4 regions of the Myxacorys sp. genome follow, and region 1 is predicted to be linked to each of the others. Evidence: predicted binding sites of a transcription regulator. Region 1 holds the regulator's gene; each other region holds the start of a gene.

Region 1 (8,049 bases):
TGTCCACACCACAAATTGTATTGAGGAAGGTCAACGATCAGGGCAACAACATCTAGCAACTTAACTGTATTATTCATCATGCTTATTACCTCTGTTGATTACAGAGGATAACAGGTCGTTAATTTTGGAAACTCTGAGCCATGCTCAATGATCCAGCCACTCCGAAGGGTTGCGCTTCTATTTTGCCATTCGATTATGAAGTCTAGGGTGTACCGTTGTCCAAACTTATCCCGTTTTCCCAACTGGGCTTCCTGAACTTTGGCGACCTCAAGGAGAATTTGACGTAATTCCTCAGCATTATCAGCCGTCATCCCAAGAATCGAGAAGAATAGCCGAGCTTTGTGCTTGCCGTCATCGTGTTCCAGATTAAGGCAGTAGTCGCGTAGTTTACGAATGTCAACAACTGCATTCTCTGCATTCGGAATCGGCATACAAAGCCTTCATGCTACGGATTATTCTTCGTTTGAACCCACCTTAATTAAGACCAAGGAACTTCAAAGACTGTTCTGATAGACCTAGCAATTTGCGATGAACTTGAACGCCAGCTACAGGAGCATTGAACGCTCACAAGTATGCTTTTGCTGCTCACCCTACCAAGAACTTGCGGCATAACGGCTGCGTTCAGCGGAGGTAGTAGCTTCTATATTTAGATTTAGACCAAAATCTTTCGTCCGCCGCTGCAACGCAATTGTTAGGCAGTAGCTACTAAATATACTCGACATCCAAGAAACGAGGCTCACGCTGTATAGCTCGCATTGAAGCCCAGTGCATTATCGATCGTCGTTCCTGAAATTGTTTTTGCTGCATTGCTTGCCAGGAAAAGTGCTGTTTGGGCAATATCCTCTGGCTCAATCGCTCCAGCATTGCCCAGTGGACTCACTGGATTAATTAGCGCGTCCTGTTGCGCTGGAGTGGAAACACCCATTGATCGCATCTGTCCCTCGCTACGATACATTGCCGTGTTGACTGCACCTGGCGCGATCGCGTTCACTGTGATGTTGTATTGCCCCAACTCTTGAGCGGCTTGCTTAGTCATCCCAATCACAGCCCACTTCGTCGATGTATAAGCACCGTTTCCAGCAAATCCAGCCCTGCCCCCCACAGATGCCATATTGATGATGCGTCCACCACCCCGCTGCTTGAGAAACGGAATGGCAGCTTTTGCTGTATTGAAAACCCCGTGAACATTGACATCGAATACATCGTGCCAGAGTTGAGGGGTGCCATCCTCAAAGCTGTGCCATGCCACATAACCTGCATTGGCAACGACAATATCAATGCCACCCAATTCGCGGTTCGTGCGTTCTGCCGCAGATTGCATTGCTGCTAGATCGCGAACATCCACCTGAATTAGCAGAACCTTTGTGCCGTATTGCTTGACAGAAGCAACGGCTGCATTGAACTCATCTCTGTTGGCAACACGATAACCCTGTGAAGAGTTCAAACGAGAAGGCTCGGCAATATCCAACATGGCAACATCGGCACCATTCATTGCGAAAACTTCTGAAATTGCCCGTCCAATCCCTCGTGCCGCTCCAGTAACGAATGCGACCTTTCCAGACAAAGGAAGTGTGCTGGAGGGCTGAGGCTGTGCATCAGGCTGAGCGGGAGCCTGTGCTGTTGCTTGTTGGGTTCGTAAAGGGGATAGTCCTGCTCCTAGTGTCATTCCAGTTGCAGCCAAGGCAGCACCTTTGATTAATCCACGACGTGAACGATTTAGCTTCTTCATTAGTTCGCTTCTCCTAAACTCTGAGAACAGCTTATCGAAACAGCCGTGTCGAAAAATTGTAAAATCTTGCTTAGCTTGCGACCTGCTTGAGGAAGCTTTTAGGTGGAATGCCGACGACTCGCTTAAAGGCTTTGGTAAAATGCGCTTGGTCGTAGAAGCCTACCTGCAACCCAATATCGGTTAAATCGGGTTTACCCGCAATCGCAATCAGCTTCTTGGCACGCTCGACTCGGTTTTGCAATAGATATTGATGTGGGGAAAGTCCCAACGAATTTTTGAACAGACGCGCAAAGTGAAATGCGCTCAGGTTCATTTGTTTGGCTAAGTCAACGAGACTCAACTCCTCGCTTAGATGTTCATGAACGTATTCAATAATCTGCTTTAGCTGCTGTGACGAAAGCTTTCCAGAAGCTTTACGCAGTTTTTGAGGGCAGCTGCTGTGATGCTCAATCAGATGAAGGGCAAAGGCGACCGCAAGCGATTCACCGTAAAGCGTGCCACAGTAGCTTCCAGAAGCTAATTCTGCTTTAAAGCGATGAGTAAAATCAGCAATTGTTGTATCAGCTTCACCTCGACGGGTTAGAAAACCAATGTTTTCTGAGGCACCCGTATCTTGAAACGCTTGGCGAACAAATTGAGAGTCAAGGGCGATCGCCAAAAATTCAAAGTTTCCCCACCATCGAGGAAAGTTGATATCGCCGTGTGTCTGTAAGCAAAAATCACCTGGATTCAAAGTCGTTTGTCGCCAATGCCTGCCCTCTTTCCATTCGTAGTGAACAGGTTGACCAATGTTGACCGCCAAACGATGTCCATCGATATAGTGTTCGGGTAGTTCAAATGATGAAATTCGGTGAAATTCAACCGTGATTCCCTGCCAACCTGCATTCACGCTGGAAAATAACACACTTCCATCAGGAGCAGCCGGAAAGACATCTCCAGTTTGACTGTTAACGAGATGAATCCGGCTGTCTGACATTGGCAGTAAGAAGTGATTTTAAGTATATTTTGGACTGAAGTCACTCTACAGGCAACCTTCTGATTACTGTCCCTACATAGAACGAGAAGCTGCCTAACGTTCGCAATCACCGGACACAGATAACCTTTGCAACTTACCGATCAATTGACATTGTTCCAGTGCATTGAGATTGTTAGCTTGTGTCGCCACACCAGCACACTCTACTTTATTGATGATTTGTTGCAAGCTTCTGTAAAGTATCAAATGCTTCGTGCAAGCCTACATTGTGTGAGCGTCGATATTCTCTAATCGCATCTATACGTTGTTCACTGAGCCACATCTTGATAATTTCGGCATCCGAAAGTATTGTCACCTTTAAAGACTCGATGATAGCTCCTCGTGCAATTAAATCCTGCTTCTCCGCCTCTGAAAGCCCCCAAGCTTCTCCCAACCTTGCTTTTTCAACGTTAGCGCCTTGGAAAAGACAAGCATTTCTGAAATGGACTTTCTTCAGTTTTGTTTCAAACAGGTTTGCACCAGTGAGGTCAACATCCCAAATATCAGCTTCACTCAAATTTGCGTTTTCTAGATTTGCTCCTCTCAAATTAGCTTGTCCTAAATATGTTCTTCGCAAGTCGGCTCCCTTGAAGTTAGCTCCACTTAAATTCGCTCTTCTCAAATCTGCCCCTTGTAGATTTGCTCCTCGCAAATTGGCATTGCTTAAATTTGCATAATTCAGACTAGCCACTTTGAGACTTGCAGCTCTTAAATTCACACCCGCCATATCAGCAAAATATAGCTTAGCTCGATCAAGAATTGCTTTCTTTAAAATCTGCCCACTCAAATCTGCCTTATCTATAGCGATACCGTGAAAATCGCGTTCTCCAGAACCGTATAGTTCCAATAGCCTCTTTGTGTCCATGCCTTGTTTCTCACATACCAGTTGAAGAATTGAAAACATTCAACATCAACAGATATCTCTAAACTACCCTCACCACCTATGACATAAACAAGCTAACTACTATTTAGACTGAAAATTTCTGCCTAAGACCCTATTTTGAGGTACTTATCCCGACACCACTTCTGCATAATATCCTTCGACTGGAGATGCAGGAGCTAATGCTGAGTGTTTTCTCCTAAGAAAAGTCCGTTTCTTGCAAACTCAGATTCTTATTGAAGTGATTGGACTAATGCAGAGATGGAACTACGATCGCTCCCACCCAAAAAACCAAAAGAGACGCCTTACCTTTTCTCAAACCGCTTTTCATTTATAGATAAGGTCGCGACCTTTTTGTTAAACCTCTGGAGGTTATCTATCAACGGAGCTAGATCCATCATGATTGTCGCGACCTTTTTCTCAAACCTCTGGAGCTAATCTATCAACGGAGCTAGGTTGATTGATTAAGTCGCGACCTTTTTGTTAAACCCCTGGAGGTCATCTATGGATCAAGCTCCGTTTGGCTCAAACCTCGCGACTTTTGCCCCAAACGTCCCGTGGGGCTGAAAAATACTTTGGGAATTCACGGTTGACCCTGCCTTTGCACTACCAACGATCGCTAAAATTTCCTTACATTCACGGTGAACAGTGAGTTTGTCCGTCGTTACGGTGAGAGCATTCTTTACTCAGAAAAAAGAGATGTCTCGACCCAAACGAAACTCATCTACCTTGTCAAACTCAGAGCGGCAAATGGAATCGTTGCAGTCCATCGATCGCTTTCTTGACTTTGGTAACGGAGTGACTGTGCAAGCTTATGCCGACCTGATTGATCAAATGCGTCAGAAACTTGCTACCTACAACATCCTGCTGTCGCAAGTAGACGATGCTCAACGAGAAGTTGAACTGATGGAGCAATCTTTACAGGACCTGTCCAAGCGGTTGATGACGAATGTGGTTGCTCGCTATGGCGAAGACAGCCGAGAATATCGGATGGCAGGAGGAAAGCAACGAGCGAAGGGGCAGAGAACTTCATCACGCAACGTTCCTACCGTTCCGACCAGTGTCAGTGAGATGAAGACCAAGCTGCCTGCTGCGAAAAATGGAGCTAGTGCAAAAGCAGCCGTTGAATGATTAGAGTGGAAGTATGTGCGATCGCATCGCTTCAACGTGCGATCGCACATACTTCTGGAACTTATCCAAACCGAAATCTACCTCTTCACTGCCAGGTGCAGATCAGGACTCCCTCTCTCCAGTCCGCTTTGCGCTAGCATGCGGTCAAAATGATTGACTAATCTCCTCAAACAGCGTTCAATACGAGTCAATCTTTTGTTGAGGAAATAACAGAGATTTTCTAAAATTCTTAAAATATAAGCAGAAATGTATAACGAGGCACAAAACCTGCGTTTGCAGTCAGTTTAAGTGTTCTAAAGTCATCAATTGTCTACAAAGACTTCGCTTACAATGCTTCGCCTCAATAGAACAATTTTCTAAAGGGGTTTTAATAGAAAATTTTGCTCACCTGTGAGTCTAATAGTTGCTAAAAGAACGTCTGAGTGACGATAAAGGGAAGAAATGATAGTGACCAAAGAGAGACCGCTTGCATCGTTATTTCGCCAAATCGGTGGAGGGGCATACCCCCCCGTTGTAGAAACATTTGAGCGTGGCAAAACTATTTTCTTTCCGGGTGATCCGGCGGAGCGAGTTTACTTCTTGCAGAAAGGAGCCGTCAAGCTCTCGCGCGTGTACGAGGCAGGCGAGGAAATCACAGTGGCCCTGCTGAGAGAGAACAGCGTGTTTGGGGTGCTGTCCCTGATTACGGGTCAACGCGCCGATCGCTTCTATCATGCCGTGGCGTTCACTCCAGCAGAGTTGCTATCAGTGCCCATCGAGCAGGTCGAGAAAGCCCTGAAAGACAACCCAGACCTCTCAATGATGCTGCTGAAAGGACTGTCATCTCGCATTCTACAAACCGAGATGATGATCGAAACGTTGGCACACCGAGATATGGGATCGCGGTTGGTCAGCTTTTTGTTGATTCTCTGCCGCGATTTTGGTGTACCGTCTCAAGAAGGGATCACGATTGATCTCAAACTGTCGCATCAAGCGATCGCAGAAGCGATCGGCTCCACTCGCGTGACCGTCACCCGCTTATTAGGAGATTTGCGGCAAGATAACATGATCTCGATTCACAAGAAAAAGATCACCGTTCACAATCCGGTCACGTTAAGCCAGCAGTTTACTTAAACTTTCTCTGCCCTCGCTCCAAATCACACATTTTCTTCGCAGCAGACATATCCGTTCCGCAGGCATAATAGATGCGGAGTCCTGCTTGTCGAGTGAACTAAGCCGAGCGTTTTGGAGCATCAATGTCCGACATAGGGCTAATTCTGATTTTTGCAGTTTTGATTTTGGGCGGGCTGATCGCAACCGTTGGCGATCGCATCGGCACCAAAGTTGGAAAGGCGCGGCTTAGCTTGTTTAATCTGCGGCCTAAGCGCACGGCAACAGTCGTGACCATCTTGACCGGAACGTTAATTTCCGCCTCGACGTTTGGCATCTTGTTTGCGAGTAGCCGCCAGTTTCGTGACATGCTGCTCGATTTCAACGACTTGCAAAAGAAAGTCCGGGAGCAAAATCGAGCCTTACGGCAAAACTCAGATGATCTAAAAATTACCAATCAACAGAAGAGTAAGGTCGAGGATGAACTTGAGCGCACCCGCGCCCAGCGGACACAAGCGGAAGGGCAACTCAATCGCATTAATGAATCTCTGAAGCAGTCCCTTGAAAAGCAGAGACAGACCAACGAGCAGCTCAGAACGGCTGAGGCGCAGCGGGATGTGATTCGCGGTCAACTCAATGCCGTCTCTGCGCAGGCTGAAACGCTGCGATCGGAGATTAACCAGTTGCAGGGCGAGCAAAAAACTCTGATTGCTCAACGCGATGCCGTCAAAGCGCAAATTGCCGAGCGCGATAGCCAAATTGCGGAGCGGACGAGCGAGCTTCAGAGGCGCGATCGCGAAATTGCTGAGCGCGATCGCGTGATTGCCCAGCGCGAAATTCAACTTCGACAACTGGCATCTCAACAAGCGCTCTTAGCCGAAGCGGTTCAGCAGTCTGAGCAAGAAGCCCAACTGATTCGCGGCGGATATTTGGCAATTCTGCGGAACCAGGTGCTATCGGCGGGCGTGCTGCGCGTAGTTGATCCGGCTGCTGCCAAAGCCGCCGTCGATCGCTTGCTAAAAGAAGCAAATCGAGCGGCGTGGCAGTTGATTCAACCTGGTTCCACGACGGAAGAGCAGATCGTTCTGATTAAGACCGCCGATGTGGAGCGTCTGATTAAAACGATTAATGATGGTCAAGACTACGTGGTGAGGATCGCGGCGGACGCTAACTATGTCCGGGGCGAACGGCGACCTGTTTCTGTCTTTGCCAGTGCTGTTCCAAATCGGGTCGTGTTTTTAGAGGGGGATGTGGTGGCGTCTAAGTCCATTGAACCCTCAAAGCTGACGCCTGATCAGTTCCAGCAAAGCATCGAGCAACTGCTCGCCTTCTCCAATTTCCGCGCGAAACGGGCAGGCGTAATCAACGATAGCGTTCAGATTGAAAACCTAGAGTCGTTATCAGGCTTTATAGAGCAACTGCGCCAATTTCAGACTCCGGTAGAACTCCGGGCAGTGGCATCCGATGTAACGTACACAGTAGGACCGCTCAAAATAGGATTAGTGGTGATTCAAAACGGTCAAGTGGTACTGAAAACGTCGTAGTCATGGACAGTGTAGTCATGGACAGTTGGAAAGCGATGGAGAAGGGAGAACAGACGGGGCTGGATCAACCTGTGATTTTGGGGTTTGATCCGGGGCGGCAGAAGTGCGGGTTGGCGGTGATGGGCGTTGATCGGCGGCTGTATTATCACGAGGTCGTCACGGCAGAAGGTGCGATCGCCACGATCAAATCGCTGCGTCAACGGTTTCCGATTTCGCTCTTGGTGATGGGGGATCAAACCTCTTCCAAAGCGTGGAAGCGGAAATTAGGAGATGAATTGGGGGAGCCGTTGCGGGTGGTCATGGTCGATGAGCGGCATAGTTCTCTGGAGGCGCGCGATCGCTACTGGCAGATGTATCCACCGACGGGTCTAACCCGGCTTGTCCCGGAAGGAATGCGGACGCCACCCCGCAGCATTGATGATATTGTGGCGATTCTATTAATTGAGCGCTATTTACAACGGTTGACGGATTAGCTCTGAGCGTCATCCACTTCAACAGGACTGATGCAATTGGTCGGAATGTTGCCTCAACTCTCTAAATTGGGGGAGCAAGAGATAGAAATCCCTCAAAGTTGGGGACTTGGAGGGCGATCGCGTCAGTTCTAGTGATGCGCGATCCTAGGGTTTCAGACATTATTAGTTCTCTTGATTAGTTCTCTTGAACG
Region 2 (8,049 bases), on a different contig from region 1:
TAAATTGACTAAAATTGTCGCTTTAAAATTTGCGTTTTCAGTGATCGCAGCCCTGCGATCACTGAAACCCTTGGTTGATGCCGCTTTTAATGTATTGCTAAATACGTTAGAGAACGAAATTTGCAGAATTTGAGAGTTTAGGTGATTATCTATCTTGCAAGTGACAACTTCAGAAGAGAATTTCGCTATGTTTGAAAGATAGCGAAATTTATTCCTAAATTCTGATATTGTCCGAATCGCTGGTCTAATTCATCCCGCAAGGCATGTCCAGGTTAATCTTTCCAAGGAACTCTTACTATGGAACCTGAATTGAAACAAGTGGAGTATTCAGACAACTCCCCCACTAGTGTCGCTGAGCCTACGACTCCTGCCATTAACCTAGAAGATGCAGGTTCCTTAGCGACAGTCTCTCCTGAGCAAAACGAGCAATGGCGTCAAGTAGGCGAAAAAGCTTACACGATCTTGTCTGCGCTGCCAGAGTATCTAGGAGCGTTCTTCTCGGAATATCGCAAGCCTCTTATAACGGTGGGTTTAGTTTTCGGATCGATTGTTTCCGTGAAGCTAACCTTAGCCCTCCTGAGTGCAATTAACGATGTTCCCCTTCTGCAACCTACCTTTGAACTGATTGGGTTAGGATACACCGCCTGGTTTGTTTATCGCTATCTCCTGAAAGCTTCTAATCGTCAAGAACTGGGTCAAGAGTTCGACAAACTTAAGAACCAAGTTGTTGGTAACGAGTAGTCTTTCACCTCTAATATCTTCACCTCTGTGATATGAAGTGCTGAAAGGGACGCAAAAAGCGTCCCTTTCTTCGTTGCGCAACGACGCATTTGCGATACAAAATTTGGGTGAGCAATCCTCTAAACTTCGCGATCGCCTTCAAACACTTTAGCTAGGCGAATAAGAACCACGATTTAATCTAAATAGAAAATCTCCTATCCCTCTATGCCGCCCTTCATTGTCTCTCCTCGTCGTCCTCTCCTCGCTTGACCTTTGACCCAACTTCCTTCATATTCAGTGAATAGATATCTACCAATTTTTTATTTCTCTACCAGGAAAAGTAACGCTTTATCACGGTCAGGCACAGCAGAATCATAAATCGAGTCTGTAGTCATAATAATTTAGTATTCATTGTTAGGGCGAGTTATGCGACTGAGAGTTCTAGGAGCTATTGGGATCAGTGTGATGATGGCACTGCCTGCTCAAGCACAAGTTACAGAAGTGCAGGTAGGACGAGCGGTAGAAGCCCTTCGCCAAGCCTCAAAGCCAGATAAACCAACTCCCAATTTATATAGTGATTGGCAGGTTGAACCCGCTAACATCGGTCGGTGGTCAAGGCTATGCACAGGACGAGAAGTGACGCCGCTCCAGTTTCAAAATAGTCCTGCAACGGCGCGATCATTAGTGACATGCGTTGTCCGCGATGTGCTGAAGCAGGAATACAAGGCGAGCCGCAATAATGAATTGCTGGCAGTTCAGCGCTTAGCAGCGTGGTGGTTGACGGGTAATTCTAATCGATACAATAGCCCTGAAGCGTCGCCCTATGTCAAGAAGGTGAGTAGTGCTTACCAGTCCATAGGGCCGATCGCGGCTGTTCGCAGCCCAGAAACTCCTGCCAAGCCAACCAGTCCAGCCGCGCCCACAACTCCTGCCCAAGCGCCGAAGGTTACACCAGGAAAGCAGACAACGTTCTACGATCGCTACATGCAAGCGGGCTATGCTGCCACCCAGAAGAAGGACATGCAGACTGCCATGCTCTACTTCAAACGAGCCTTAGATGAGCGTCCCCAAGATACCTTTGCATCTCAAGCAATTCGGAACTTGGAGGCAGCTAGTAAGCCCAACCGAGCCACAAATCCTACCCCTGCCAAGACTGATCCTGTGAAACGCTAAACCCGCCGTGACTGCGTTTAGATTCTGTTGCCTTTCCACACTGACTATATTTTTGCCTGAGAGATTGATCTATGAATCCGTTCTTGAAATTTCTGGTCGCAGGCGCATTTCTAGCCTACAGTCCTTCTGCGCTAGCCGTAGAGTGGACTAAAATTACTGAGAATTCTGTTAACGATAAGTTCTTTGTCGATGTCAGTTCGATTCAGCGTAACGATCCGTATGTTTGGTACTGGGAGTATCGAGAGTTTCCAGGGCCTAACAATGCGCTGTTAGACACGACGGTAGAGCAGCCCATTTACGGAGCGGTTATGCGTTGGTCAGTCGATTGTACGAGTAAGACGCAGCGGCTGCGAAAGGTGAATGCCTACACCAAAAATCGGCAGTTGATCCAAAAGTTTGATTATGGGGATAGTGGCATGCTCAGCCAGCCTAAACGGGGAAGCAGCGCATTTACAGTAGTAAATTATGTCTGTAGCCCAGAAACGAACGCTGCTCAAGCTAAGCCAGCTCAACCTCAGTAAGCCTGTTTAAAACTCAACCTTTTTAGAAGAATGGGGAAGATGAACACTTCATCTTCCCCATTCTTCTTCTGCTTAACCACGATTGCGCTCTAACAGAAGCATCATCAACAAGCTGAGCAAAACTTGAGGTTCTTCATCATGGCCCAGTTGATCGACCTGCTGAATGGAGAACACTCTTGATAAGAACGTGGGCTTTTTAGAAAGCCGCATCACGGTTCTGCCATCCGGGCGATTCACTAAATAGGTTGGGTTAAAGAAATACCCAGTAAACATTCCAATCACAGGAACCTCTGCAAACAGGGTATCTACTACTTTGACCCAAGGATTTTCTTCTTGAATGGTAAAAGCGACGGTTCCGCCGTCTAAAACATCATAGTGAGTTCGCCAGAGCGATCGCATTCCTTGCCGTTTGACCGCACCCAAGGTTTTGCCGTTGGCATCTGAGAAGTGGTAGCAGGCGGAGAAGTCAATAATGCGATCGGCTTTGATCTCATAGACAAGAGTGCTACGCTGGCTGTCTGAAAAAACGTGAATGGCTTCTTTCAGTTTGAACAGTTTTTGGCGAACGTATAAAACAACGTTGCCTTGAGCATCTTTTACTGAAATCTGGGGGGCTAATGCCCAAAATTTGAATGTGAGTTCCAAGGGATACTGCATACTGTTGTGGAGTAAAGATCTGCATTCAGTAATTCCCAAGGTAGGAGATCTGGGAACAGCAGAAGATAGGGTAGATGATCGGTTCAAGTTCCTAAACAGGATTCATCAAACAGGCAATAAAAAAGACGCAGGTACTAAAAACCGCGTCCGTTTGTAAGATTGTGAACAAAAGCAGGATGCTATTCGTGTGAGACGGACAACATAACTTTGAAAACAAGTTAGTTATCGTAGGTACTTCGCCTCAGCTTCAAGCATTTTTAGCAAGTTCTCGTCCCCTCTAGCTCTTGCAGCTTCCATACGGCGCTGAAGATTTTTTTGAAGATTTTCGCGATGGATATTCGCAACTTCTGTAGAATTAAAACGATTTCTGTTCATTGTAAACATTCCTAAAGGTAAAGGTGTGCATGCTCTTAATTCAATACTAGCATTTTAGGATCAAACGGTAGTTTAAGCTACCAAAGTTTACAGTTAACCTTATTTTTACTTCGGAAATAAAATCTGATTGAAACGGCTAAGAACGAAGCTATATATGATTCTTACTCTTTTGACCGACTTTGGATTAAGCGATAGTTATGTGGGGGTTATGAAGGGCACGATCGCGGGCATCAACCCGGCACTTCATGTGATCGATCTGACTCATCAGATCCCGCCTCAAGATATTGCTATGGCACGATTTCAGTTGATGAGCGCCTATCCTTACTTTCCGTCGGGGACAGTGCATGTAGCGGTGGTTGATCCTGGGGTGGGCAGTTCGCGGCGATCCATCGCGATTCAGTGTGAGTCTGGATTTTTAGTTGGGGCGGACAATGGTTTGTTTAGCGGGGTGTTGAGTCAGACAAGCGCGATCGCGGCTGTGGAGTTGACGAATTCTAACTATTGGCGCACTTCCACTCCAAGCAACACATTTCATGGGCGGGATATTTTTGCTCCGGTGGGCGCTCATTTAGCAAGCGGAGTGGCGATCGAAGAATTGGGAGATGCGATCGCGATCGATACTCTAGTCCAGCTTCCAATTCCAGAGGTGGTTTCGACACCAATGGGAGTGCAAGGCGTGGTGCAAGCGATCGATCACTTTGGCAATCTGATTACAACGATTGAAGGACAGCACGTTCGCGATCGCAACTGGTCGGTTGAGTGTAATCTCAAGCGGTATCCCGGTCAGCAAACTTACGCAGATGCGGCTCCGGGAGAGATGATTGGACTAGTTGGCAGTCACGGCTGGGTTGAGATCGCCGTGAATCGGGGTCATGCTCAAGCTCAGTTAGGTCTAGTCGTAGGTAGTCCAGTCAGAGTTAGGTTCGCTTAGCGACGGATTTGACCAATGGTTCGAAGGCGGGAATGAGGTCAGCATAGCTAACGACCAGTGTGGGATACGATCGCTGGGTGTAGTCTTTGCCGACCGTCAGCGGAAAGGTTGGCTCTGATTCTAAAGAGTACCAAACTGCCCCCGCCGCTTGCACAATCACCCACACGGCGGCAATGTCCCAAATCTTTGGAGTGGCTTCGACGCTGCCGAGCGTGACGCCTGCCCCTACAGAGAGCAGATTGTAGGTGGCAACACCCAGAATGCGAATTTTGGCAGGAAACGGATTCTTGAGAATGCTGACGCTGCGAGCGCAGATGTTAAAGAATTCGTTGTTAGATAGGGTGGCTCGGCTTGCTTGAATCGGCGTGTTGTTGAGAAATGCACCCGACGGCATCTCTAAGTCTGACTTGCCTTGCCAGAAACCATGAAACGCTTGTTGGAGCGGCGGCAGGTAAACGTAGCCAAAGACGGGCGTGCCGCGATAGAGCAAGCCCAAGGAAATTCCCCAAAGGGGTAAGCCGCGGGCAAAGTTGGTGGTGCCGTCTATGGGATCGATGATCCAGCACCATTCGGTGTCGGGGAAAATGTGTTCGACTTCTTCACTCAAGACGCCATGATCGGGAAAGGCTTGTGCGATCGCATTCCGTAATTCTGCATCTGCCCACTGGTCGGATTGGGTGACTAAGCTACCGTCGTCCTTTTCGGATGCGATCGCGTGTCCAAAGTCTTGAAGGAGCTGAGCGCCGACACGCTGAGTGGTGGATTCGGCGAAGGATTTAACAGTCGTCCAAAAATCGGGCATGAAGGGGATGGAAGATGGGGGGTAAGCGATGATGAACCTCTGCAACGCTCGTGATCAGGAATAGCGGCTTGAGGTTCTGACATCAGTAATCATAGTGTATCGAGCCTCGTCGGTTTGTGGAGGATTGAGTGTGAAGGATTACGCTAGGTTGGTCGAGATTCAGCTTTCGAGCGTGAATTTCTGTGGGCTAGTTGAGGAAGGTAAACCTTTAATGACAAAGGTTGAAGGTTCAAGCGCGAAGGTTTGAACTTCAAGCGTGAATGTCTGGGCTTCAAGCGTGAAGGTTTGAGCTTCAGCGTTGAATGTTTAAGCTTCAGCGTTGAATGTTTAAGCTTCAAGCGTGAATGTCTAAGGTTCAACGTTGAATGTCTGAGGTTCAAGCGTGAAGGTTTGAACTTCAGCGTCGAATGTCTGAGCTTCAGCGTTGAATGTCTGAGCTTCAAGCGCGAATGTCTGAGGTTCAACGCTGAATGTCTAAGCATCATTGCTGAACCTTAATCCATAGCCGCGCTAGTTTGACGAGAGAGCAGGTGCAGGCGCAGATTTGGCAGGCTTACTCCGAAAGGCTTTGAATAAGTTGCCGAGTTGTTCTGAAATAGTTTTCAAACCGGGGGTTTTCTTGGCGGCTGTCTTGATGTAGTCATAGACCGTTAAGCTGCTGCTCATCGCTTCGCTGCCGACCGCTAGAAGAGTATCATCGACTTGCTCAGTCAGTTGAGTGAGCAGCATGAGGAGTTCGCTGAGGTCAGTGGCGAGTTGATAGTCGTTGGAAAACCCTTGCAGGTCAAAACTAGCCGGAAGAATGTTGGGATTGCTTTGAGCCGCTGAGAGACTGTTTTGCACAAAGGCAAGGCGTTTGTCGCCCATTTTGTAGAGACGTTGGCGATCGTCAGCACTGAGGGTAATGAGGAAGGGCATCTTTTGTTGAATCAGTGCGATCGCTTGCTTAATGGCTTGACGATCAGAGTCGCTCAGCGTGGTGTTGATGTCTGTGTAAGGCATGGGTAAATCTTTTAATCATGGATTATGAGATGCGTTGAGGGGGTTAGTGTAGAATTCCCGGCGGGCAAAGGGCAGGAACATTACGGCCACTTTCGAGTCCAACGGTAGAGAAGAGCAGGTATAAAATGAATCTTGCATTCGATTCTTTGCATGGCAGCCTGCTCTGAAGCAAAGTCCGAGCTAAGCAGGAAAAACCTGTCTCAACAAACGACAATCGTTTCCTTGCTCTCCTCAACAAACTTGAGGTAACCAATCTTCGAGAGAGTTGCTGGTGAAATGGCAGTGCATCGAATCAGAACTGCTAATACACGCCTTGATTTCTCTAGCTTTTGTCAGGAATGCTTAGAGTTGCTATTGATGTAATAGATTAAACCTCTGCGATCGCTAGACTACCCAAAGCAGCTTAATCAGCATAGTGCGGATCAAACATGAAAGATTCCAAAGAACTTTTTGACTACTGGCACGAACAAGTGCGGCTTAAAAACTTTGATCTCATTGGTGATTCACAGCCTGTGCCGACTCAGGACTTACGGCATAACTGTACAAATTACGACGAATTGCGGCATCTGCGTGAAGTGCTGCTACTAGATGAAGAAGAGAGAAGCAAAGTCATTGCCGTAATCAAATATCAATGTACGGCGCAAGTGTTGCAGCGCCGGGTCGGACTCCTACGGGAAAAGACAGACCAGCAAGAGGAAGCTTACCAAGACCTAGAGCAAAAGCAGTCTCGTTTTCTACAACTCCTTCGCGTTTTGCAGCAAAAACTACTCGGCAAAGATCAAGAACTTGCGAAGCTACAAAATCGCATCACTGGGCTAAAGACTGAAAATGAAGCCCTCAGAGCCGAAGCTGAAAACACTAAAGCTTATGCGGAATTGCTCCAAGAGCTTGAATCACTAAGAAAACAGTACGAGAGCGAGAAAAAGAAAAGAGAAGCACTCGGTCGAAATAATCAGCGTTTGGGAGGACAAGTCTCTCATGCCAAACGAAATAAACAGAAACTCGACGAAGCAAGAGCGGCTCTTGCAGAATGTCAACGGCAACTCACGAACCTAGCCCAAGACAATCAGCGTCTTCAGCACGAAAACCAATTGCTGCTTGCCAAACTAGAAGAGGTTCAGCAATTTCTTAAACAGAACAGTCATGAGAGCCGCAACCATGAAACTTCATGAACTGAAAACTCAAGTGTTTGAGTTGGCTGAGGTAGAAACAACTCAACAACTCAAGGCGAAATGTGCAGCCCTGCGATCGCTAGATATGCGCTACACAGCTTCTTGGGAAAAGGCGCTAACCGTTCTCAAACCCTCTGACTCTGAGTTTCAAGCTTGGCTCGACAACCCTCCCGAAGAGTACCGCGAAGTGTTTGCTGAGATTGACACAACGGCTAAACAGTTTGATCAAGTGTTGACTCAGGCGCGGCAATTAGGACAAGACATCAACGCGATCGCGGAGAGTCTTGAAGAATCTGTTGCTGACTTAGAAGCCGAAGCAGAACAGTTGCAGCAAGAAATAGAGGTCGGTCGCCGAGTTGCTAAGCAAGCGGAGCGAAACTAGAGGACAAAATCCGCCTCTTTAACAGTCCGTACTGCTTCGATCAAAATGACGTTAGGAGATGCAGTCCGCTTGCAGCACAATCACACTTTCACTTTCAAATGCTGAGCAGTCCTTGATTCGCGTTGTCAATGCAGGGACTTTTCCTTGCTGCAAACTTGTTAACGCCTGATCAAAAGCTGGCTGAAAACTTTGAAGCCATGTCTTGTCCGTCAAATACTGAGGCATAAACGCCGCGCGATCGAGCAACCAAAAATCAACGCCATACTTGCGGATCACTTGCTGCACGGAGGCTAAGTTTTGGCTGTACTGAGCCT
Region 3 (8,049 bases), on a different contig from region 1:
TACACGGGCAAAGAGCTAACCCGTCAAGAAGAAACACAACTCAAGCGACTCGCCGAAACCATTATTGTGAAAGATGTGCGATCGCCAGAACGGCTTTTAGATGAAACGTCCATTTTTCTCCATCGGGTGCAGTCAAACTTGCCGCAACCCAAGCGCCAAATGTTAGAGTCGCTCCGCCAAATTGATCCAGTTTTAGCCAACAAGAAAGTGCTAATTGTCGATGATGATGTCCGCAATATTTTCGCAATCACTAGCTTGCTCGAAGGCTACCAAATGCAGGTAGAGTATGCAGAAAACGGTCGCGATGGAATTGATGTTCTGCAAGCGCACCCAGACATCGACATTGTGCTGATGGACATCATGATGCCAGAAATGGATGGCTATGAAACGATGCAAACGATTCGCCAAGCCAATCAGTTTGCGACACTGCCGATCATTGCGCTAACGGCTAAAGCGATGCAGGGCGATCGCGAAAAATGCATTGAAGCGGGGGCCTCAGACTACATCATGAAACCTGTTGATTCTGAGCAGTTAATTTCTCTATTGCGGGTCTGGTTGTATCAATAGCAAATTCTATGTCTTCTGACCCCGCACCCTTAGAAGAAGTTGAAATTCATCTGCTGTTAGAAGGCATTTATCGCTATTACGGATATGACTTTCGCAACTATGCGCCGTCTTCTATTAAGCGGCGAATCACTGGCTTCTTAACGGCTGAAAATTTATCCACTGTCTCAGCCTTGCAAAATCGCGTTCTGCACGATCGAGAGTGTTTCGATCGGTTCGTTCGCAGCTTGACGGTAAATGTCACCTCCATGTTTCGCGATCCAAGCTTTTACCTTGCCTTCCGAAATCATGTCATTCCCATCTTGCGAACCTATCCCTTTATTCGCATTTGGCACGCAGGCTGCTCGACTGGAGAAGAAGTTTATTCAATGGCAATTTTATTGCAAGAGGAAGGACTCTACGATCGCTGTCGGCTTTACGGCACAGACGCCAATGAACAGGTACTGCAAACCGCGAAACAAGGAATGTACCCGTTGCGGATGATGAAAGCCTATACCCAACTTTATCTAAAGTCGGGGGGAGTGCGATCGTTTTCTGAATACTACACGGCAGCTTATGAAGAAGCCATCCTTAGGGCATCACTTAAAAGAAATATTGTGTTTGCACAACACAATTTGGTTACAGATGGTTCATTCAACGAATTCAACGTCATCTGCTGTCGCAATGTTTTAATTTACTTTAATCAAACCCTGCAAACGCGAGTTCACAATCTTTTCTACGACAGTCTATGCTCATTCGGAATTTTAGGATTAGGGCGACAAGAATCAATTAAGTTCACTGAGCATTCTGCTCGCTACCAAGAGTTATCGCCGCTAGATAAGCTCTATCGAAAAGTAGACTAACTTAGATTCGCTGCAACTATTTCAATACCCTTTCACTACCCTCACTAACCTGCTAGTGACTGACACCTTCACTGTCATATTTTGGACTTGTGCCAAATTAATCGCTTCAGGTCAATCAATGGAAGAATGTCTCTCCGCACTATGTGATGCGGTATCGAGACTAATCCAGAATAAACAGTGATTATCAGTGATTATTGATGACTGTCATATCTACCTTGGAACGCTACACATGTCTGTAGATAGAAGGATGCTCTACACTTGGTTTTTTTCTTCAATTAACGGTGTAATACCCTAGATTTGGACAGCTACTCCAATGCAAGAAACTCCGGTTACCCATCGGCATTCAGAACGCAAGATTACTCGAAAAAATCTGCTCTCCAGTCTACTCATAGGTTTTGTGCTTGGTATGGTTGCGGGAGCACCCATTGGCTGGTTTGTCCATCGCCTTTACGCGCAGCAGCGCACCGCACAAGTTTTGCTATGCCGACAGCAAAACTTTGGGTTGGCTGAAGCAGATCTACAGGCTCGCTGTGGCACACCTTACTAAGCTCGACTTTATCCATTCGAAATTAGAGGCATTTGCCGCGATGTCTGGATTGCAGACAGGCTCTCAAACTTTCTGAGGTGTCTACGGTTTAGCCGATATCTGGAAAAGTCTAGAGCCAAGTTGACACGCCAGAACCATTGCTGCTTCTGAGCTTCGGCATTTGGATAAAGTCGAGCTTAGCTGTTCGTAAATTACAATCTGATGATGCGCCCTGAGCTTGATTCATCTGGAATTGAGTAAACTAGAAGCATGAAATTCTAGAAATAAGGATTTTATGATATGGCATTTGCAGAAGTACTTCCTGCGGCGCGGCAGTTCTCCGCAGTAGAAAAGCTTAAACTAATTCGGATTCTAGTTGAGGCCTTGGAGACGACTGAAGACATTGCGCCATTGGAACCCTTCAAAACCTAGACTTACCCACTCCCTATAATTGCTTTGGGGCAGGTGCAGTGTTGATGGACGCCTTCAAGTAAGTCGGATGCGGATCAGTAATGATATATGCGACTCCAATATTTAACCACTAGTCCAGCCCAAAACGAGTTTGACAGTCTGCCAAGACTTCCGTTATTGCTGCATCGAGAAGATCAGAGAGTTGAAGCAATTGGGCTAGTAGTATAGCGGAGCTGCGGTTAATGTTTTACCCTACGAACTCAGTCTTCAGTTGAGTGGAACTTGGGACGCTTAGCGCAAAGCGCAACTCCGAAGGAACCGTCCGAATCGGAGAATTTCCACTAATTGAATTACTCTTTGCATGGGTGAAACGTCCAAACACACCGTTAATCTTGGGTCAGACAAACTTCTTTCTTGAATTTGATGTTTGCTTTTACCGTTCCAAAATGGAGTTTGAAGTTAAACTGAAATCATCGTAGTCAGCCAGCTAACCAGTCGATGAAGCGGCGATTCTGGTCTAAAAAGATGAAAAGAGCAGATATCCTGAAATACCTGCTCTTCTGCACCTAGCTCTAATCTCTAATCTTTAGGGTCTATTTCTACACGAAAGTTAGAGTTGAGTACTCCCAACTTGAACCTGCTGATCCACAACACGAACTGAAAACGTAGGCACACGAACTTCGGCGTTATCTAAACACTCTCCAGTAGCCAGATTAAAGTTTTGCTTATAAACCGGAGAAGCTACTTTAGGAATGCCATTGCGATCGCCCACAATTCCCCGTGACAAAACATAGGCGCTGCTGAACGGGTCGTAGTTCGCGATCGCATAAAGGTCTTCCTCTCCGACCCGAAAAATTGCGACTTGCTGGTCATTCACCAAAGCACAAACGCCTGTATTCGGCAGAATGTCATTCAAGGCACAAACAGTAATCCAACGCGTTGCAGTCGATTGATTGGTGATGGCTTGCATAATTTAGGAGAGATAACGTGTTTAAGAGAACGGTTCTAAAACAGGACACATCGCTTGAGATGCGCGACGATAGGTAGGGCCAAAGTTTAGGACTGACCAATCGTTAAGAGTTGCCGCTCATGCTCATAGGCGGGGCGCAACTGACCCCGTTCTTCTACCCGAATCACATTTGGATCGCGCTGATCTGAATTCACAAAGTGACGGAAGCGCTGTAGCTTTGTTGAATCGTTAATCGTGGCTTTCCATTCGCAATCGTAAGTCGCGACTTGATGCGCCATTTCCGCCTCAAGTTCTGCACAAATGCCCAACGAATCTTCAATGATGACTTGCTGCAAATACTCCATACCGCCCTCTAACTTGTTAAACCAAGTCGCAGTTCGTTCGAGACGATTCGCGGTGCGGATGTAGAACATGAGGAATCGATCGATATAGCGAATCAGGGTTTCCTTGTCTAAATCTGCTGCTAGTAGTTGGGCGTGTTGGGGCTTCATGCCGCCATTGCCGCAGATGTAAAGATTCCATCCTTTTTCGGTAGCAATGATGCCAAAATCTTTGCTTTGAGCTTCTGCACATTCACGAGTACAACCCGAAACCGCACTCTTGAGTTTATGCGGGGCGCGTAATCCTCGGTAACGTAACTCCAGCGCGATCGCGAGCGAGGTTGAATCCTGCACCCCAAAGCGACACCACGTACTGCCAACACACGATTTCACCGTTCGCAATGCTTTTCCGTAAGCGTGTCCCGACTCAAATCCTGCCTCGATCAACCGTGCCCAAATGTGGGGAAGCTGATCGACTCTTGCCCCAAACAAATCGATTCGCTGTCCGCCGGTAATTTTGGAGTACAAGTTGAATTCTTTGGCAACTTCGCCTAAGACGATCAGTTGATCGGGTGTAATTTCGCCGCCCGGAACACGAGGGACAACAGAATACGTGCCATCTCGCTGGATGTTAGCAAGAAAGGCATCGTTGGTATCTTGTAGCCCGACGTGAGGCGGATTCAGAATGCACTCGTTCCACACCGACGCTAAAATAGACGCTGCCGCAGGCTTACAAATCTCGCATCCTTTCCCTTGACCGTAGCGTTGCAGCAATTGATCGAAGGTATAAATCTGTTGCGATTCCTCTAGCGATGAGACAGATGATCGAACCAAGTGATATAACTCTTGGCGTGAGTAAGCAAAGTGTTGGCAGAGATGATTTTTAACTTCGATTCCGGCTTGCTTTAACTCTGCCTTAAACAAATCTGTGACTAACGGAACGCATCCACCGCATCCTGTTCCTGCTTTTGTGCATTGCTTAACGCTGGCTAAATCGGTTAACCCATTGTCGCGAATGGCATTACAAATATCGCTTTTGCTCACGTTGTTACAGGAGCAAATCTGTGCCGTATCGGGAAAATTCTCGACTCGCAGCAAGGCATTCTCACCTCCTGAACGGGGTGGCAAGAGCAGATCTTCTGGGTGTGGTGGTAGGGTCGTTTTGTTGTGCATCAGTTGTAGCAAACTGCCATACGCAGATGCATCACCAACCAGAATTCCACCCAGTAGCGTAGTTGCAGTTTCGTCTACAACCAGTTTTTTGTAGGTGCCTTGAATGGCATCGCTAATGGTCAGTTCTCTAGCGCCAGGCGTTTTGGCAAAGGCATCTCCAAAACTCGCAACGTCTACGCCTAATAGCTTGAGCTTGGTAGAAATATCGGCTCCATCAAAGCTGCTGTCCACTCCACAGATGTTGTCTGCCGCGACTCCTGCCATGACGTAGCCTGGATTGACTAAGCCATAAATCCGGTTCTGGTGAAGCGCACATTCTCCGATCGCATAAATATCTGGATCAGAGGTTTGACAGGATTCGTTAATCACGATACCACCGCGGTCGCCAATCATCAAATTACAGTCTCGCGCTAAGTCATCGCGAGGACGAATGCCCGCCGAAAATACAATCATATCGGTTTGCAATTCTGTGTCGTCAGCAAACGTCATCTTATGCACTCGACCGTTTTCACTCACAATCTTGGTCGTTGTTTTTTGCGTATGGACGCTAACCCCAATCGCTTCAATTTCACGTTTAAGAATGAGTCCGCCCGCGTCATCGACTTGAACCGGCATGAGACGTGGCATGAATTCGACAACATGCGTTTCGAGCCCTAAATTCTTCAGGGCGTTGGCGCATTCGAGCCCCAGTAAGCCGCCGCCAATCACGACACCAACCCGACACGTTTTTGCGTAGGCAGCGATCGCTTCGAGATCACAAATGGTGCGATAGACAAACGTTCCCTCGGCGTCTTTGCCCTCAATTGGAGGGACAAAGGGGTATGAACCCGTCGCTAGCACCAATTTGTCATAGCTAATAGTGATGCCGTTAGCCGAAGTGACACACTTGTGATCGCGATCAATCTTAATCGCGCGATCGCCCACATACATCTGCACCCCATTGTCCTGATAAAACCCAGGCTCAACTAGAGTTAAATCAGCTTCCGTTTTTCCATTAAAAAACCCACTGAGATTAACACGATCGTAAGCAATTCGCGGCTCCTCGCAAAAGGTGATTAAATTCCAATTCTGCGTCGCTCCTTTGGCGATCATTCGGTCTAGGAACTTGTGACCCACCATGCCGTTTCCGATCACAACCAAATTTTGCTTAGCCATATGAGAACTCTTTCCGCTACATTGCTTTGCTTGCTCCAGCCTAGAAGCTCACACAATTAGATTTGTAGTATTCACTACATATTGCTCTCAGTAATGGCAAAGCTGCATGATCCCCATCCGATCTATGCATCAATCAGTTTCAGTTCGCGTTTTAACTTGTTTAAGGTTGCGTTTAACGTTTTAAGTTTGAGTACGATTACAAGCGATATTCAACCCAACTCTGCGATCGCTGGTTAGGCTCCTTGCAAACAGGCTACAACGCCTATTCTCTACCAGTTATCATCCTCTTCGGCTTCGGCAGCACGAGGAACTGCTGGGGGAGGAATTGGATACGCCAGTCGCGGCGGCACTAACTCTAACTGCCGAGGAGATTTCTTCGCCGTATCGCCTCTACGCCGCCGCGAAACCCCTTCTTCATTAGTGTCTTCCGCCACCACTTCATACATCAGCGCTCGTTTGGCTGGGTCTTTGCCTTTACGTAAAATTCGTCCCAAACGCTGAATGTATTCGCGAGTTGAACCTGTACCCGATAATACGATCGCAACGCTGGCATCGGGCACGTCTACCCCTTCGTTTAAAACTCGTGAAGCAACCAGCGTTTTGTACTCGCCTTGCTTAAATTTTGTCAGAATCTCATGGCGCTCTTTCACCGGAGTTTGATGCGTGATCGCAGGAATGAGAAAGTCTTGAGAAATTCGATAAACAGTGGCGTTATCGTCAGTGAAGATCAGCGTGCGCTCCGGATAATGACGCCCTAATAATTCGCCTAAAACCCGCAGTTTGCCTTCCGTGCCAAACGCGATCGCTTTGGCTTCTCGGTGGGCTAACATCGCCTTTCGTCCCGCTTTCGACCTGGCACTTGCCGCTACAAATCGTTGCCAGCCTTGAGCGCTGCTGAGATACAGATTGGCTTCTTTTAAGAATGCGTTTCTGATGTGAATCAGTCGATCGTAGCGTTCACGTTCTTCAATCGATAGCGTTACTTTAATCTGTTCTACATCATGTTTTGCTAGCGCCGATCCAGATAACTCTTCTGCTGTTTTACGATAAACTTCTTCACCAATTAGAATTTTCAGATCTTCGTGTTTACCATCGGTTCGCTCTGGTGTTGCACTCAGTCCTAATCGATAAGGAGCGATCGCATACTCAGCAATGACCCGATTAAAGTCACTCGGCAAATGGTGACACTCATCAAACACGAGCAGTCCGTACTGATTGCCCAACGTTTCAGCATTAATCGCGGCACTATCGTAAGTCGCGACTAAAATAGGAGTGCGATCGCGCGATCCACCTCCCAACAATCCAATTTCTACATCGGGAAACGTGGTCACTAACTGCGCGTACCATTGATGCATCAAATCTAGCGTTGGAACCATAATTAGGGTGCTGCGCTTTGTGTCCTGCATCGCCAGTTGCGCCAGATACGTTTTTCCGGCAGCGGTTGGCAGCACCACTACGCCCGCTCGACCCGCATTCTTCCAAGCTTCCAAGGCTTCTTTTTGGTGAAGGTACGGCTCCATTGCCAAGGTGGAAACGAGATCAATTTCTTGAAATCCTTTCGCTTTGTCGGTTAACTCCGTCCCTTCTGCCCGTAATGCCAGCACCAACCGACGGTATTGATGAGCAGGGACGCGAAACTTTTCGATCCGATCGTCCCACGTTGCAAAATCCACCCAAATCTTGCCCTTGGGAGGTGGGTGGAGAATCAAAGTGCCGCGATCGTAGGTAATAGTTGGCGTTCGTGCCATCTAGTCCTCCGCATTTGGGTCGATACCTAAACCTCTTAAGCGTTCTGCAAGTCGTCCTGCTCTAGCTTCAGCTTGTTCAGCGCGCTGGCGTTCTTGTTCGGCACGTTCAAATCCAGTGGGAATGATTGCACCCGTACGATTGCACCATCGCAACCAGCGAGCGCGCTTTCCTTCAAACGTGCCATCCCACAGCGTTAAACCAATGCCAATTTCGTCAAACCAAGCATCAGATTTCTCCTGATACCGATTAGCACGCAGTTCAAATACAGTCAGGAGGTTTCCTCCAAGTTGCTCTAGTGGATCAAACACCGCATAATAAATGACACCCATTCGGGCATAG
Region 4 (8,049 bases), on a different contig from region 1:
CTTGTTTTCAGGCGGAGTGGAACATCGTTTTCCTTTGTGGTAAACGGCGCATTGGAGCTAAGGATTACAAATCGTCCGACTCGGTGAATTAAAGCAGCTTCGGTGTCAGGCGCTATTTCGTCTACGATCGCGACTTCTAGAGCAGTGGTTTGTCCGGTTCGATGCAGTGGAGAGAGCAACTGACTAATTTTTGCCACCTGTGCTTTCGCCTGCATTCTGTCAGGTAGATAAAAACGAATCGTGAACGCCCAAAGTTCGCTCGCTTCAGTTGTAGCCTGACCTGCTCTGTTGTAATTTACAACGCGAAGATCATTCGTGTAATGATGTTCAGCCAGCAGCGTCCGAACCCAGTCAACCGCCTCAGCCGTTGCATCAAGGCTCAACTCAATCCATGACATAGCATTTCTCTTGAGATTTTTTGCGATCCTACCCTCTTTTCTACACTGCTAGGAATTGTTGAATGACATCATTGCTCAATTGACTCGTCGGGCCCGATGCGACCATACTGCCTTTCTGCATGGCGTAGTACCAGTCTGCCTGCCGCACAAAATGCAAATGTTGCTCCACAAGCAGCACAGAAATACCGGTTGTTTCAATAATCCGCCGGACGGCAGCTTCGATTTCCAGAACGATTGAAGGCTGAATGCCTTCAGTCGGTTCGTCGAGAACCAGCAAGCGAGGACGACCCATCAGGGCGCGGGCGATCGCAAGCTGCTGCTGCTGTCCGCCACTCAGATCGCCCCCCATACGAGACAACATCGTCTTCAGCACCGGAAAAAGCTCGAATATTTCTTCGGGAATCTCCTGCTTTTTCGGGCGCTCTGGCAACGCCTCTAGTCCTAAAATCAAATTCTCTTTAATGGTGAGTCGAGGAATCACTTCCCGGCCTTGCGGAACATATCCGATGCCTAATCTTGCCCGTTGGTCGGTTGTTCTGGCAATAATCGAGTGTCCGTCTAGCTTCAGGTTGCCGCTCCGGGGTTTGAGGATACCCATGAGCGTCTTTAACATTGTGGTTTTGCCAACTCCATTGCGACCAATTAGACAGACCATTTTGCCCGGAAAAACGGTCATATTCACGTTGCGGAGAATGTGGCTTTCTCCGTAATACACGTTGAGATCCTTGACTTCCAGCATTGGTAAGTCTGTATCGGGTTTCGTTGGCTCTAGCGTTGCATTGGCGTAACTCATGGTGTTGTAATAGAGCGTTGTAATAGAGAGAATTATGAGGTTAGGCAATCAAGCCGCAGCGCGATCGTCCTCTTGCTTACCGAGATACACTTCAATGACTCGCGGATCGTTCTGGACTTCATCCATCGAGCCTTCGCACAGAACTGTTCCTTGATGCAGAACCGTAACTTTCCGAGCAATCTGGCGCACAAATTCCATATCGTGTTCAATCACAATAATGGAATGGCTCTCGGCTAAGGCAAGCAATAGGTTCCCGACGTTCTCGGTTTCTTCATCGGTCAGTCCGGCAACAGGCTCATCGACTAATAAAAGATCCGGTGACTGTGCGACCAACATGCCGATTTCTAAGCGCTGCTTTTCCCCATGAGAGAGCAGTGCCGCTTTAAGGTCGGCTTTTGCGTCTAAGCCGATTGTTTCAATCAAGCCTGCTACCGTTCGCCGTTCTGCGCTAGAAGGCTTGCCAAACAAAGCATTCCAGACGTTCTTGTAACGGTTGCAAGACAGTTCTAAATTTTCTCGTGGCGTCAGATTCAAATAGATCCGTGGCGTTTGGAACTTTCGCCCCACACCCAACCGAGCGATTTGATACTCGACGTTGCCCTTGGTTGATTTTCCCTTAAACGTCACCTGTCCGGTTGTGGGCTTTGTTTTGCCGGTAATCACATCTAGGAAGGTTGTTTTGCCCGCGCCATTGGGCCCGATAATCACCCGTAGCTCGCCTGTGTCTAAACTGAAGTTAAGGTTGTTGAGTGCCCGAAAGCCATCGAAATCAACCGTCAGATTCTCGATTTGCAAGATTTTTTCGCTCATACTGCACGCCTGGGTCTTCTTCTAAACTGGGATAGGTTTGGAGCGGACGCCGCTTGTTGATCTGCGATCGCACGAGCCGGACGCCATCCTCTCGCAGCCAGCCAAGGATGCCGCCGGGTAACACCGTCACAACGATCAGAAACAGTCCGCCTTGGAAAAAGTACCAAAATTGCGGAAACCTTTCGCTCAAGATACTTTTGGCAAAATTGACAATCAGTGTGCCAAGAATGGCACCAACGATCGTGGCGCGTCCGCCGACAGCCACCCAAATCACCATCTCGATCGAGAAGGCAATATTCATCGCTTGCGGGGTAATAATGCCCGACTGCACGGTGTAGAGTGCGCCCGCAATTCCGGCAAGTCCGGCAGAAATGGCAAACACCAACACCTTAAACATCGTGGGATCGTAGCCTGAAAACCGCATTCGGGCTTCATCGTCTCGCACGGCCACGAGTAGCCGTCCGGAACGTCCACTTGTGAGCCAGCGGCTGAGGGCGTAGCCGCCCACGAGCAGCAAAATAGTCAGTGTATAGAGAAATGCTTGAACTGGGGGTGAACTTACGGTCTGCCCAAAAATGGTAGCGGTGTCCGTTTTCAGACCGTTGGTTCCGTTGATCAATTTCTGCTGACCATTAAAGAAGTTGAAGAATACGATCAGCGCGGCCTGAGTCAAAATCGAGAAATAAACGCCTCGGATTCGGTTTCGGAACACGAGATAGCCGAGAGTCGCGGCCACGATCGTCGGAATAAAGACGATCGCAAATAGGGTAAACGGCAGCGAATAAAACGGCTGCCACAACCATGGCAGCTCTGTCACGCCGTAGGGCGAGAAGAAGTCGGGCAATTGACCATCGGGAAGCTGCAACAGCAGAAACATCGCCAAGCTATAGCCGCCGAGGGCAAAGAAAACGCCTTGACCTAAACTCAGAATTCCGGTGAATCCCCAAATCAGGTCAATGCCTAGTGCTGCGATCGCCAGGGCTAAGTATCTCCCCAGCAGATTCACGCGAAATCCTTGACCCGAACCAACTAAAATCGGTGGAATCACGAACAGCAGCAGCAGTGCGATCGCGGCGACGATGCCTGCTTCGATCAAAAGCCTCTGTCGAGCTTTGGATTTAGATTGTATGAGTGCATCCACTGATTTATCTCCAACAACTGAAGGGAGCCTGCCTCTAAGCTTCTGTGAGCTAGGATCATCAAACTGTAGCGAGTGGCGCAAACCGCGACTCAACTTAGCACCGTTCTAAATTACGACTATCAGTTTAAGCATCCACTGTTCGTCCTTTTTGCGGGAACAGCCCACCAGGACGAAACTGTAGAAACGCAATAATCAACGCGAACACCAATACCTTCGCCATGCTAATGGTTGAAAAGAAGGCAAATGTGTCTGACAGCGGCTTAATCGGGGCAGTCAGATCAACCAGCGTGTTCGAGCCGATCAGATAGTTGGCGGTGCCGATCGCAAGAGCGGCAATAATGCTGCCTGCCAGTTTCCCAACACCGCCCACGACCACCACCATGAAGGTGTCTACGATATAGTTCTGTCCTGTATTCGGTCCAACTGATCCGAGCAAACTCACCGCACAGCCTGCCAGTCCTGCCAATCCAGACCCCAAGGCAAACGTCAGCGCATCGACTTTCTTAGTGGGAATGCCAAGACAAGCACTCATAGTGCGATTCTGCGTCACAGCGCGAATTCGTAAACCCCACGGCGTGTTGTTTAAAAACCAATACACTCCGACGACACACGCGATCGTCAGCACAATAATAAAAATGCGAGCGTAGGAAAACTGCGTTCCCGCGATGGGAAATCCCCCTCTTAACCATTTCGGCGCGGTTACGTCCACATTGCGGGCGTCAAACCACAGTTTTGTAAAAGCAGGTTTGTAGAGTGTGCCGAGAACGTTACCCGTCGCGATCGCAGCGGCTGCCGATAGCGGAATCATGATCGCTAGAAACCAACCGCGTGCCCGCTCAAAATCAGTGCGACGGGCGACGATCCACATCGCTCCAAAGAACAGCAGGCAAAATAGAGCCACGATCGTCACAAGTTGCCAACTGACGCTGCGGACAAGCTGCTGCAAAATCAAGCTGACGCCCCAAGTGGCCAGCAACGTTTCGAGCGGTCGCCCATAGAGATAGCGAATGACGCCTCGCTCTAAAACCAAGCCAAAGATCGCCGTTACGATAAACGCGGCGATCAGCGCAATAAAAATGTAGATGCCAAACAGAGGTGTTCCTTTCAGCGCATTCTGCACCATGTAGGTGGTATATGCGCCCAGCATCATCAACTCACCGTGTGCCATATTGATCACACCCATGAGTCCGAATACGATCGCAAGACCCAACGCGGCAAGTAACAGCACTGATCCGAGGCTGATGCCGCTAAAAATTCCGTCTAGTAGTCCTGATAGCATAAGGCTTTCCTAAAGATGGATAAGGGACGCTGAAAGGCGTCCCTTCTTCTTACGTCGTCTTGTACTTACCGCCTTTAGCTGGATCAGACCAGTCGCACGCAAATCCTTTCGTATCGGTTACAAACTGATTCCACGGCACGGGCTTCACCGCTTCCTTGGTTTCGTAGACAATCTTAAACAGCGAGTCCTCACCCACTTCGCCAATGCGAACGAACTTAGACAAGTGATGGTTTGAATTCATCGTGATCTTGCCTTGTGGCGCATCGAAGGTCTGACCGTAAGCGGCGGTTTTCACCTTTTCTAGATCCTCATACGTTCCCGCCTTCTCAACCGATTGCTTCCACAGATACACCATGATGTAAGCGGCTTCCATCGGATCGTTAACCACGCGATCGCTGCCATACTTCGCCTTGAATGCCTCCACAAACTTCGTACTAGCAGGCGAATTGACCGTTTGAAAATAGTTCCACGCGGCGTAGTGCCCTTGGAGATAATCCACCCCGATCGCTTTGACTTCTTCTTCGGCAATACTGACCGACATCGACGGATATTTATCAGGGCCTAAACCAGATGCTTGCAGTTCTTTAAAGAACGCAACGTTGCTATCACCGTTCAAGCTGTTGTAGATCACGCCGCCATTCGGCAACGCCTGCTTGATCTTTTGAATCACCGATTTGACTTCTGTGCTGCCGAGCGGAACGTAGTCTTCGCCAACCGTCTTACCACCTTTTGCCGCTAACTGCGCTTTGATAATGGTGTTGGCGGTGCGAGGGAAGACATAATCTGAGCCGACTAGGAAGAATTCTTTGCCTTTGTTCTCTAGCAGCCAATCGACCGAAGGCTCGATCTGTTGGTTCGGCGCTGCACCCGTGTAGAAGACATTTTTCGAGCATTCTTGCCCTTCATACTGCACCGGATACCATAGCAGGCTGTTCTTTGACTCAAACACAGGCAAGACGGCTTTGCGGCTTGCCGATGTCCAGCAACCAAACACCGTTGCCACTTTGTCTTGATCGATCAGTTTTTTCGCCTTCTCAGCGAAGGTGGGCCAGTCGGAGTTGCCATCTTCGATAATCGCTTCGATTTGCTTACCGAGAACGCCTCCCGCTTGGTTGATTTCTTCGATCGCCAGGTTCTCGGCATCAACGACGCTCTTTTCGCTAATCGCCATCGTGCCGCTCAGCGAGTGTAAAATTCCCACCTTAACGGTGTTGCCCGACGCTGATGTGGAGGCAGCGGTCGAAGCAGCAGGCGACGCTCCAGGACTAGCCGTTGTGGAAGGATCGCTCCCACAGGCTTTGAGAAGAATGCTCCCAGCGGCAGTGGAGCCTAGAATCATAAATTCACGCCGACCGAACGATTTTGTCATATCTAGTGTTGCTCTCCACGGGAATAGTGCGCTTAACTCAATCCGACTCTTCAAGCTATCTATTCGTCATCACGGCTGAGCGGTTCTTTCGGGAGGGTGCGCCGCGCTCGATTGCGAATCAAGCAATCCGAGGCAGAGAACACTTGCTTTGTAGGGCGAATGATCGCTTCAACTGGGCAAATTAGACCCGCGTTCTAGTCCTCTTCAGACGTGTTTTGATCAATAGCTAAAGCAGACTCAGTGATAACTCTGAGATATTAGGGCTTCGCTTCGCCGGGAAAATGTATTGAAAATTACAAACTACTGTTTAGCCGATGCTCTCTGGTTCTAAAATCAGTCCTGAGTGGGTTTCTAAGAAATGAATTATTGTATTAAGCCCGTCCCCAGTTTTGAGGTTTGTAAAGACAAACGGTTTGCTGCCTCGCATTTTTTGGGCGTCACGCTGCATCACAGACAAATCTGCCCCAACATAGGGCGCGAGATCGATTTTATTAATCACGAGCAAATCGGATTTTGTGATTCCTGGCCCACCTTTGCGCGGAATCTTGTCGCCTCCTGCAACATCGATCACATAAATATTGAGATCTACAAGTTCTGGGCTAAAGGTTGCGGCCAAGTTATCCCCTCCGCTTTCAACCAGAATTAAGTTGAGGGTTTGAAACCGCCCTTCGAGGTCATCGATCGCCGCTAAATTCATTGAAGCGTCTTCTCGGATCGCGGTGTGGGGACAGCCGCCTGTCTCAACGCCAATGATGCGATCGCGCTCTAATGCCTGCGATCGCACGAGATACTGTGCGTCTTCTTGGGTGTAAATATCGTTTGTCACCACCGCAATGCTATAGCGCGATCGCATCGCTTTGCACAACGCATCCACTAAAGCGGTTTTTCCTGAACCAACTGGACCTGCGACTCCGACTCGAAACGCATTCATACCCTGCCCCAACTAAAAAAATTCGTAATTCACAATTGAGACCTTACCTCAATTCTGAATTACGAATCGTGAATCACAAAGTAGTTTTAGGATTTGGGCTAAGTTTAGTATTCGGGTACAGAAGGATCAACATCGCGACTCCAAGCCGTAATGCCGCCCGTTACGTTTGTGCCTTCAATTCCGGCTTCTTTAAGAATCGCCAACGCTTTCGCCGATCGCCCGCCCATTTTGCAGTGAGCGATTAGCTTATGGCCGTTGAGCAATTCTTTGACTTTTTCAACGCCTGATCCGTTTTCAATATCAGGGAGTGGAACCAAGACAGAACCTGGAATTTTAGCAATCTCGACTTCGTTTGGATTGCGGACATCGAGCAGCACATATTCACTGCCGATCGCGCCACTATCAATTAGCTGTTTCAACTCAGTTGCAGACATTTCTTGCACGTTTTTACGCTCCTGTTCTTCAGCCGCTTTCGCTTGAGGAATGCCACAGAACTCCTCATAATCGATCAACTTTTCGATCACCGGACGCTCTGGATTGGGACGCAATTTTAGCTCTCGGAATTTCATCTCCAGCGCATTGTAGAGCAACAGTCGCCCGCTGAGAGTGTTTCCAGCTCCCAAAATAATTTTAATCGCCTCGGTCGCTTGAATCGTGCCGATAATGCCGCACAGCACACCCAAAACGCCCCCTTCTGCACAAGAAGGAACCAGTCCGGGTGGCGGGGGTTCTGGGTACAAATCGCGATAGTTGGGTCCGCCCTCGTAGTTGAAGACCGTTGCCTGTCCTTCAAATCGGAAAATAGAACCGTACACGTTGGGTTTGCCCAGCATGACACAGGCATCATTGACTAGATATCGAGTGGGAAAGTTATCCGTTCCATCAATCACAATATCGTAGGGTTCAGCAATCTCTAAAGCGTTGTCAGATCTAAAACTCGTTTCGTAGAGATCGACTTGACAGTGAGGATTGATTTCTAGAATTCGGTTTTTAGCAGACTCGATCTTAGGTTTACCGACCCAAGACGTTCCATGAATGATTTGACGTTGCAGATTAGAGCTATCAACAATATCAAAATCGACAATTCCGAGCCGCCCGATCCCCGCTGCTGCTAGATAGACCAACAGTGGAGAACCGAGTCCTCCGGTTCCGACACACAAGATACTGGCAGCTTTGAGCCGTTTTTGACCCTCAACGCCAACTTCCGGCAAAATCAAATGGCGCGAATAGCGCGCAATATCGTCTTGAGTTAACTGGATATCATCCAGATTGGGATTTAGCATGGTGCGTTTGCTGAGATGAACAGAGTGCTAGGGACTGTCTTGGAG

Evidence for each region. The regulator NtcA, encoded in region 1, controls nitrogen genes in cyanobacteria. The targets are predictions, from matches to a motif close to TTTGTANNNNNNNNTACAAA.
Region 2: pirA (arginine synthesis PII-interacting regulator PirA) is a predicted target of NtcA. The motif match lies at 3,511-3,530, and genes of this name have one in related genera.
Region 3: nirB (nitrite reductase large subunit NirB) is a predicted target of NtcA. The motif match lies at 6,023-6,042, and genes of this name have one in related genera.
Region 4: urtA (urea ABC transporter substrate-binding protein) is a predicted target of NtcA. The motif match lies at 6,071-6,090, and genes of this name have one in related genera.

What each region holds. Positions count from the first base shown of each region.
Region 1 covers NZ_JCACCM010000149.1:122,172-130,220, forward strand. Annotated here, with positions in the region: gene AC5I6P_RS20765 (DUF4926 domain-containing protein) at 1-80, opposite strand, end outside; gene AC5I6P_RS20770 (DUF6883 domain-containing protein) at 99-431, opposite strand; gene AC5I6P_RS20775 (SDR family NAD(P)-dependent oxidoreductase) at 737-1,729, opposite strand; gene AC5I6P_RS20780 (helix-turn-helix domain-containing protein) at 1,800-2,705, opposite strand; gene AC5I6P_RS20785 (pentapeptide repeat-containing protein) at 2,911-3,645, opposite strand; gene AC5I6P_RS20790 (hypothetical protein) at 4,321-4,752, shown strand; gene ntcA (global nitrogen regulator NtcA) at 5,194-5,865, shown strand; gene AC5I6P_RS20800 (DUF3084 domain-containing protein) at 5,988-7,385, shown strand; gene AC5I6P_RS20805 (pre-16S rRNA-processing nuclease YqgF) at 7,403-7,858, shown strand.
Region 2 covers NZ_JCACCM010000161.1:68-8,116, forward strand. Annotated here, with positions in the region: gene AC5I6P_RS21815 (CAAD domain-containing protein) at 298-741, shown strand; gene AC5I6P_RS21820 (hypothetical protein) at 1,147-1,893, shown strand; gene AC5I6P_RS21825 (surface-adhesin E family protein) at 1,965-2,414, shown strand; gene AC5I6P_RS21830 (LURP-one-related family protein) at 2,487-3,071, opposite strand; gene pirA (arginine synthesis PII-interacting regulator PirA) at 3,294-3,455, opposite strand; gene AC5I6P_RS21840 (SAM hydrolase/SAM-dependent halogenase family protein) at 3,601-4,377, shown strand; gene AC5I6P_RS21845 (inositol monophosphatase family protein) at 4,364-5,179, opposite strand; gene AC5I6P_RS21850 (hypothetical protein) at 5,690-6,181, opposite strand; gene AC5I6P_RS21855 (hypothetical protein) at 6,610-7,353, shown strand; gene AC5I6P_RS21860 (hypothetical protein) at 7,340-7,735, shown strand; gene AC5I6P_RS21865 (hypothetical protein) at 7,787-8,049, opposite strand, start outside.
Region 3 covers NZ_JCACCM010000088.1:19,890-27,938, forward strand. Annotated here, with positions in the region: gene AC5I6P_RS10430 (response regulator) at 1-567, shown strand, start outside; gene AC5I6P_RS10435 (CheR family methyltransferase) at 576-1,406, shown strand; gene AC5I6P_RS10440 (hypothetical protein) at 1,720-1,953, shown strand; gene AC5I6P_RS10445 (hypothetical protein) at 2,233-2,364, shown strand; gene nirD (nitrite reductase small subunit NirD) at 2,954-3,313, opposite strand; gene nirB (nitrite reductase large subunit NirB) at 3,400-5,961, opposite strand; gene AC5I6P_RS10460 (DEAD/DEAH box helicase) at 6,231-7,709, opposite strand; gene AC5I6P_RS10465 (Uma2 family endonuclease) at 7,710-8,049, opposite strand, start outside.
Region 4 covers NZ_JCACCM010000087.1:120,948-128,996, forward strand. Annotated here, with positions in the region: gene AC5I6P_RS09835 (50S ribosomal protein L11 methyltransferase) at 1-398, opposite strand, end outside; gene urtE (urea ABC transporter ATP-binding subunit UrtE) at 439-1,191, opposite strand; gene urtD (urea ABC transporter ATP-binding protein UrtD) at 1,240-2,001, opposite strand; gene urtC (urea ABC transporter permease subunit UrtC) at 1,961-3,142, opposite strand; gene urtB (urea ABC transporter permease subunit UrtB) at 3,267-4,421, opposite strand; gene urtA (urea ABC transporter substrate-binding protein) at 4,471-5,790, opposite strand; gene ureG (urease accessory protein UreG) at 6,098-6,721, opposite strand; gene moeB (molybdopterin-synthase adenylyltransferase MoeB) at 6,826-8,004, opposite strand; gene AC5I6P_RS09875 (M67 family metallopeptidase) at 8,032-8,049, opposite strand, start outside.